DNA from 3 places in the Gordonibacter massiliensis (ex Traore et al. 2017) genome. Region 3 is predicted to be linked to each of the others. Evidence: predicted binding sites of a transcription regulator. Region 3 holds the regulator's gene; each other region holds the start of a gene.
The links. The regulator HrcA, encoded in region 3, represses chaperone genes, less so after heat shock. The targets are predictions, from matches to a motif close to TNTTAGCANNCNNNNNNNNNGNNTGCTAANA.

Region 1 (2,263 bases), on a different contig from region 3:
CCATGCGCGGGCGCGCACGGCCGTCGTCCGCCTGTCCACCGGGCCCGCGGGCGCGCACCTGACCGTGGAGGACGACGGCTGCGGCGCGGCGTCGGCGAGCGACGGGCGCGGGCACGGCATCGCGGGCATGGCCGAGCGCGTGGGCCTGCTGGGCGGCACGTTCTCGGCCGGTCCGCGCGTGGGCGGAGGTTTCCGCGTGGAGGCGCGCATCCCCTTGACCGCGGAGAAGGAGGCTTCATGATCGATCGGCAGAGGTTCGAGGCACGGGAATCGTCGAGCGGCGGACAAGCCTCCCGGCCTCGGGGCGAGCGCCCCCTGCGGCTGTTGGTGGCCGACGATCAGGATCTGGTGCGCAGCGGGTTCCGGCTCATCCTGTCCTCGTACGACGGGCTTTCCATCGTGGGCGAGGCGCGCGACGGCGAAGAGGCCGTGGAGCTTGCCCGCCGCCTCGTGCCCGACGTGGTGCTCATGGACATCCGCATGCCCCGCATGAACGGCATCGAGGCCACGCGCGCCATCACGAGCGACCCCGCGCTCGCCGACGTGCGCGTGCTCATCCTCACCACGTTCGACGTCGACGAGTACGTCTACGATGCGCTCGCGGCCGGGGCGGGCGGCTTCCTGCTCAAAGACGCCGAGCCCGACGACATCGCCTCCGCCGTGCGGGTGGTGGCCGATGGCGACGCCCTCATCCAACCTTCGGTGATGAGGCGGCTCGTGGAAACGTTCGTGCGCACGCGGCCCGCCGCGGCTTCGGTGGGTTTCGGCGCGCGCGGCGCCTTCTCCGCGCTCACCGAGCGCGAGCGCGAGATACTCGTGCTGGTGGCGCGCGGCATGACGAACGACGAGATAGGCGGCGAGCTGTTCATCTCGCCGGCCACGGTGAAAACCCACCTCGCGCGCATCATGGCGAAGCTGGACGCGCACGACCGCGCCCAGCTCGTGGTGCTCGCCTACGAGGGCGGCCTGGTGAAGCCGGGCATGCAGTAGCCGTGCGGCGCGTTTGATTTTGTGCAGAAGCACAAAACTAGGGAACAACCAAATCGAACGAATTGTGGCGATTATGCAAAACCTTAGTCGAAGGCACTGAGGTTTTCTCAATTTCGCTTGCATTCGCTCACGAGGCTGCTATGATAACGCAATGTTTAGCACTCGTTACCCTATGAGTGCTAGCAGTCACCACAATTGAGTGGTTAAATAAACGTGTTCAACCAGTTTCGGACATGAGACGGACGAAAGGAAGGCAACGTTATGAACTTGAAACCATTGGGTGATCGCGTCATCGTCAAGCAGGATGAGGCTGAGGAGACGACGGCATCCGGTCTGTATCTCGCCACCGAAGCGAAGGAAAAGCCCCAGACGGGCATCGTGTTGGCCGTGGGCGAGGGCAAGATGGACAAGGACGGCAAGCTCCTTCCCATGCCGGTCAAGGAAGGCGACAAGGTCCTCTACGGCAAGTACGGCGGAACCGAGGTCACGGTGGACGGCGAGGACGTCATGATCCTGCGCGCCGACGATCTGTACGCGGTGTTCGCGTAAAACGACCTGACGGCTTCCCGTGGCGGCCGCATAGCCGTTCAGCCCTCTCGTCGCCTTCGCACACGGCCCCAAGGCCGCTTTGCTCAGGCTCCTCGGTGCTTCACGGCTATGCGACTCGCCACGGAAACCCTGTTGTTTACTTTGTTGGTTAACCTGTACGTTTATTGAAAGGATAGATTCGCTATGGCTAAAGAGATCAAGTTCGAGGCCGACGCGCGCAGCGCGCTTGCCGCCGGCGTCAACAAGCTGTCGAACGCCGTCAAGGTGACGCTCGGCCCCAAGGGCCGCTACGTGGCGCTTGAGAAGTCCTACGGCGCTCCCACCATCACGAACGACGGCGTGACCGTGGCCAAGGAAGTCGAGCTGGAGGATCCGGTCGAGAACATGGGCGCCCAGCTGGTGCGCGAGGTTGCCGTGAAGACGAACGACGTGGCCGGCGACGGCACCACCACCGCCACGCTGCTGGCCGACGTCATCGTGTCCGAGGGCCTGCGCAACGTTACGGCCGGCGCCGACGCGCTCGGCATCCGCCGCGGCATCCAGAAGGCCACCGACGCCGTGGTCGAGGCCATCAAGGCCGACGCCACTCCGGTGTCCACGCAGGAGCAGATCGCCAACGTCGGCACCATCTCCGCCGGCGACGCCGAGATCGGCGAGAAGATCGCCGAGGCCATGGAAGCCGTGGGCAAGGACGGCGCCATCTCCGTCGAGGAGAACGCCGCCT
Region 2 (2,263 bases), on a different contig from region 3:
TGGCGAACTCCTTGCCCGTGGCCAGCATGCCGGCGGCCTCGTCCATGGGGTAGCTGTCGGACGCCCACGCCATGGCCTCGGACACCTGCGTGGTGAATTCGGCTTCGTGGCAGCTCAGGCACGCCTCTCCCGCTACCGCGTGCTGCGTGACCAGCTTGCCCGGATCGCCCTCGCCGTAGCTTTCCACGTACTTGTCCATGGGGCTGTGGCAGATGGCGTTGCAGAAGCTGGGCTGCTCGTGCCACACCCACGCCCCGATGCCGGCCACCAGCACCACCGCCACGATGACGCCGGCCACGATCCAGCCGCGCTTCGTGCGCCTCGCCTGCGGCATGTCCGGCGTGCGGCCGGTCGCGCCGACGCCCGGCTCGGAAGCCGCGGGCTCCGCCGGGTCCGCGCCCGGCGCGTCGAGGCCGTTCTCCTTGTCGACCATGTCCTCCTCCATTCTCCTTGTTCGATCGGTGAATCCTTCGCCCGCATCATGTGCGCTCTGTCGAGTTCTGACCATTACCCCCGTGGGGGCATTTCGCCGTTTCCGCTGGTGGGAAGTTTGCAACGAGCCTTGAGCCGCTTGTGGCGGCGCCACGTTTAACGGGCACGTTCCAACGACCTTTCGCTTTGGCAGCTGCAGGGCTCCCATCGGTGCTACGCGTTCGTGCGGGGATACCATGCAGTGAAGGTTGCGGTTTTGCGCGTCGCTCGAAACATGCGCGGGCAGTCGCGCTGCGAGTTTTCGCGAGGCTCCTGCAAGTAGCGCGCAAGCCTTGTGAAAGTTGACGAATACGTGACTTTTTAGCACTCTCGACTTGACAGTGCTAACGTAACGATTTATAACGTACTCGTACAGAAAATCATATAGATAGAGGCTTAGGTTTTCTCAATCGGTTTTCTCCCCGACGCGGAAAACCAGCCCCGCACAACACGTAGGAGATGATTGGTATGGCAATGATGGTACCCGTGAGAAGGAATCGCAACCTGCTGAGCGAGCTGATGACCGACCCGTTCGACGCGTTCTTCAACGCCGCCTCGGCACCCATGCAGGCGATGCAGAAGATGTCGCCCTCGCTGATGCGCACCGACATCAAAGAGACGGACGCCGGCTACGAGCTGACCATCGACCTGCCGGGCTTCAAGAAGGACGACGTGCAGGCCGAGCTGAAGGACGGCTACCTCACCATCGCCGCGCAGACGCAGAGCGAGACCGAGGACAAGGACGACGAAGGCACGTTCGTGCGCAAGGAGCGCTTCAGCGGCAAATGCAGCCGTACGTTCTACGTCGGCGAGGACATCGAGGATGACGACATCAAGGCGAAGTTCGAGGACGGCGTGCTGAAGATCGCCGTGCCGAAAAAGCAGGAGCAGCCCAAGCTGGAAGAGAAGAAGACCATCTCCATCGAGGGTTAGCGCTTCAAAGGCGGCACAAAACCCGCTTCGCGCCGAAAACTCGGCGGCGCGCAACGCGAACCACCCCGGAAGGCGGCCGATCGGCCGCCTTCCTGCTTCGCCCCGCTCCTCTTGCCATCCTGGACGGAGCGCCAGGCGCGTAATCGAAAAATCGAGCCGAGAGCGAACAGATGGCGAAAACGTTCTTCGCCTCCTCGCTGCACGCTCCGACGAGACGACAACCCGCTCCCGTTGCCTCCATCCCCTCACCCCACTCACCTCGGCGGCCACATACAGAAGCAAGAACACGAAAAGCAGCCTTCCGCTGTTAAACCAGCATCGACATGTACCCGACCGGGTTGTCATCCTGGGCGGAGGCGGCGCGAGCCGCCGGAGTCGAAGGATCCCGCGCGCTGGTTTGCGTAATGTCAACGGCGGTCTAACAGCGGAAGCCGCCTCGAAGTCGCGAAAATCACCGCTGTGAAGCTCTGGGAGGACGATTGGTGCCCTTATCGTATTTTGCGACCTGGGGCGATGTCCGCAAAGCAGGGAAAGATACCCGCTCGAAAGCGGCCGTAGGCTTCCCAAACGCACCGAATCGCTTCACAGCGGTGAATTTCGTGACTTTCAGAACGGTTTCCGTGCATGAACCTGCGCGTAATGTTCGTCGCACACCGCCGAGCACGCTCACGTCGAGCAAGCGATTTCGCGCGGATGTCCGCGCGAAACGCCCGTATCTGAGGCCGTGGTATCATAGTGCGAACCCGATAGGAGAAGTCATGGACGAACAAACCGAACGCGATATCGAGACGTTCCGCCAGTGGGTGGCCGACACGCCTCCCGGCGGCATGGTGTTCTTCGGAGGCGCGGGCGTTTCCAC
Region 3 (2,263 bases):
CGAGCACATGGAGATCGCCGCGCACGTGCTGGCCGAGGCCGGCTTCGAGCGCTACGAGGTGGCCAGCTACGCGCGCCCCGGCTTCCAGAGCCGCCACAACATCGCCTACTGGACGGGCGTGCCGTACCTGGGCCTCGGCCGCTCGGCGGCCACGATGACCCAGAACGCGGAGCGCCGCATGCGCGTGCAGGACGGCCAGGTGACGGACGACCTGGACGCGCGCGGCATGGCCGCTGAGGACCTCATGCTGGGTATGCGCATGACGCGCGGCGTGTCCGACGACCACGTAGCGCGCGCGGCGGCGCTGCTGCCCGACGCCCCGACCGTGCTGGAGGAGCTCGAGCAGGAGGGCCTCGTCATGCACGAGGACGGCCGCTGGAGGCCCACCGAGCGCGGCTGGCTCTGCGGCAACGACCTCTACGGCGCGCTGTTCGATTTGGCGTGATGCCCGGTTTCGCCTCGCACGGCGCTCGGACGCCCGCCGTCGCGCCGTAACCCCCGCTCGCGGGGTGATCGGCGGGTTTCGGCGCCTTTCTGCATATTTCCTCCGCTTTTCTTAGCACTCTCTTGCATCGGCTGCTAAAATGTCTTCTTGGCGTCGTCAAGGCGAAGGCATCGCCGCTCGCGCGAGCCGGGGGACGGCTCGGATGCGGGGGCGGGGAGGTCCTGTGAGAGAGGAAGGTGGAGAGGCGTGCTATCGGATCGCAGGCAGCGGGTGCTTGCCGCGCTCATAGAAGAATACGTCGCGCGCGCTCTGCCGGTGGGCTCGCGCACGCTCACGGAGCGCTACCAGCTGGGCGTGAGCCCGGCGACGGTGCGCAACGAGCTTTCGGTGCTCGAGGACGGGGGCTACATCACGCAGCCGCACACCTCGGCCGGCCGCATACCCACCGACACCGGGTACCGCGCGTTCGTCGACAACCTGCTCACGACCGACTTCACGGGCGATGACGAACGGTACCGCCCGGTGGTGGACGAGCTGCGGCGCAGCGCGAGCGAGCTCGACGCGCTGTTGGAGCAGACGTCGTCGGCCCTCACGCGCATCACGGACTGCCTGTCCATCGTGCTGGCGCCGTCCGTGTTGAACCTGCACATCAAGCAGCTCTCCCTCATCTCGCTTTCCCCTTATCGCGCCCTCGTCGTGCTCGTCACCGAGGACGGCCAGGTGTTCAACCGCCAGATGGAGTTCGCCGAAGAGGTGGCTCCCGACGACCTCGCCCGCGTGCAGGTGTTCTTGGGCGACGTGTTCACGGGCAAGTCGCTCCAGCAGATCGAGGACGGGTTGGGCCAGGGCATGGCCGAGGCGTTCCGCGACCCACTCGTGCGCATGGCGCTCGACGAGGTGCTGTCGTGCTTGCAGGAGAGCGAGCTTTCGCGCGCGCATCGGCTGGGCGTGAGCTCGCTTCTGACGAAGCCCGAGTTCAGCCAGTCCCAGGCGCTGCTGCCCGTCATGCAGGTGCTCGAGAACGACACGGTGATGCTGCACATCCTGGACGAGGCGGTGCAGCAGGTCGACGGCACGCCCAGCGTGCGCATCGGGCGCGAGAACGACGCGGAGGAGCTGGCGGGCGTGTCGGTGGTGGCGAGCCGCTACGGGCGCGGGGATTCGGCCGGCGTCGTGGCCGTCATCGGGCCCACGCGCATGGACTACTCGAAGGTGTTGCGGGCGGTGCGCATCGCGTCCGCCGCGCTTCAGGACGTATAGGATTCGCACGGCGCCGGCACGGAGGCGGCGCCGTTCACGAGGAAGGTGCACGGAAGAGCAATGGCCAAGGATCTGTACGAGGTTCTGGGCGTTTCGAAGAACGCCACGGAAGACGAGATCAAGAAGGCGTTCCGACGCCGCGCGCGCGAGCTTCACCCCGACGTGAACAAAGCCGCCGACGCCGAGGACCAGTTCAAGGAGCTGAACGAGGCGTACGACGTGCTGTCGGATCCCGGCAAGCGCGCCCAGTACGACCGCTTCGGCACCGTTCCCGGCGCAGCCGGCGGCGGCAGCCCCTACGGCGGCGGATACGTCGACTTCGAGGACCTGTTCGGCGGCGGCTTCGGCATGGGCGACATCTTCAGCTCGTTCTTCGGCGGAGGCGGCGCGCGTCAGGCGCAGCGCCGCGAGGGCCGCGACATGGGCGTGGGCCTGCGCGTCACGCTGGAAGAGGTGGCGGCGGGCGCCAAGAAGGAGATCGTGTACGACCGCCTGGCTCCGTGCCCCGACTGCGACGGCACGGGCCTCGGCCCCGACGGGCGCGAGGTCACCTGCCCC

Region 1: the regulator HrcA is predicted to act here: its motif matches at 1,168-1,198, upstream of HCH03_RS05310 (co-chaperone GroES).
Region 2: the regulator HrcA is predicted to act here: its motif matches at 791-821, upstream of HCH03_RS02440 (Hsp20/alpha crystallin family protein).

What each region holds. Positions count from the first base shown of each region.
Region 1 is NZ_JAASIO010000003.1:26,343-28,605, reverse strand. Features, by position in the region: gene HCH03_RS05320 (sensor histidine kinase) at 1-241, shown strand, start outside; gene HCH03_RS05315 (response regulator transcription factor) at 238-990, shown strand; gene HCH03_RS05310 (co-chaperone GroES) at 1,252-1,539, shown strand; gene groL (chaperonin GroEL) at 1,723-2,263, shown strand, end outside.
Region 2 is NZ_JAASIO010000001.1:584,195-586,457, reverse strand. Features, by position in the region: gene HCH03_RS02445 (cytochrome c3 family protein) at 1-445, opposite strand, end outside; gene HCH03_RS02440 (Hsp20/alpha crystallin family protein) at 940-1,404, shown strand; gene HCH03_RS02435 (NAD-dependent protein deacylase) at 2,163-2,263, shown strand, end outside.
Region 3 is NZ_JAASIO010000012.1:41,500-43,762, forward strand. Features, by position in the region: gene hemW (radical SAM family heme chaperone HemW) at 1-445, shown strand, start outside; gene hrcA (heat-inducible transcriptional repressor HrcA) at 692-1,705, shown strand; gene dnaJ (molecular chaperone DnaJ) at 1,766-2,263, shown strand, end outside.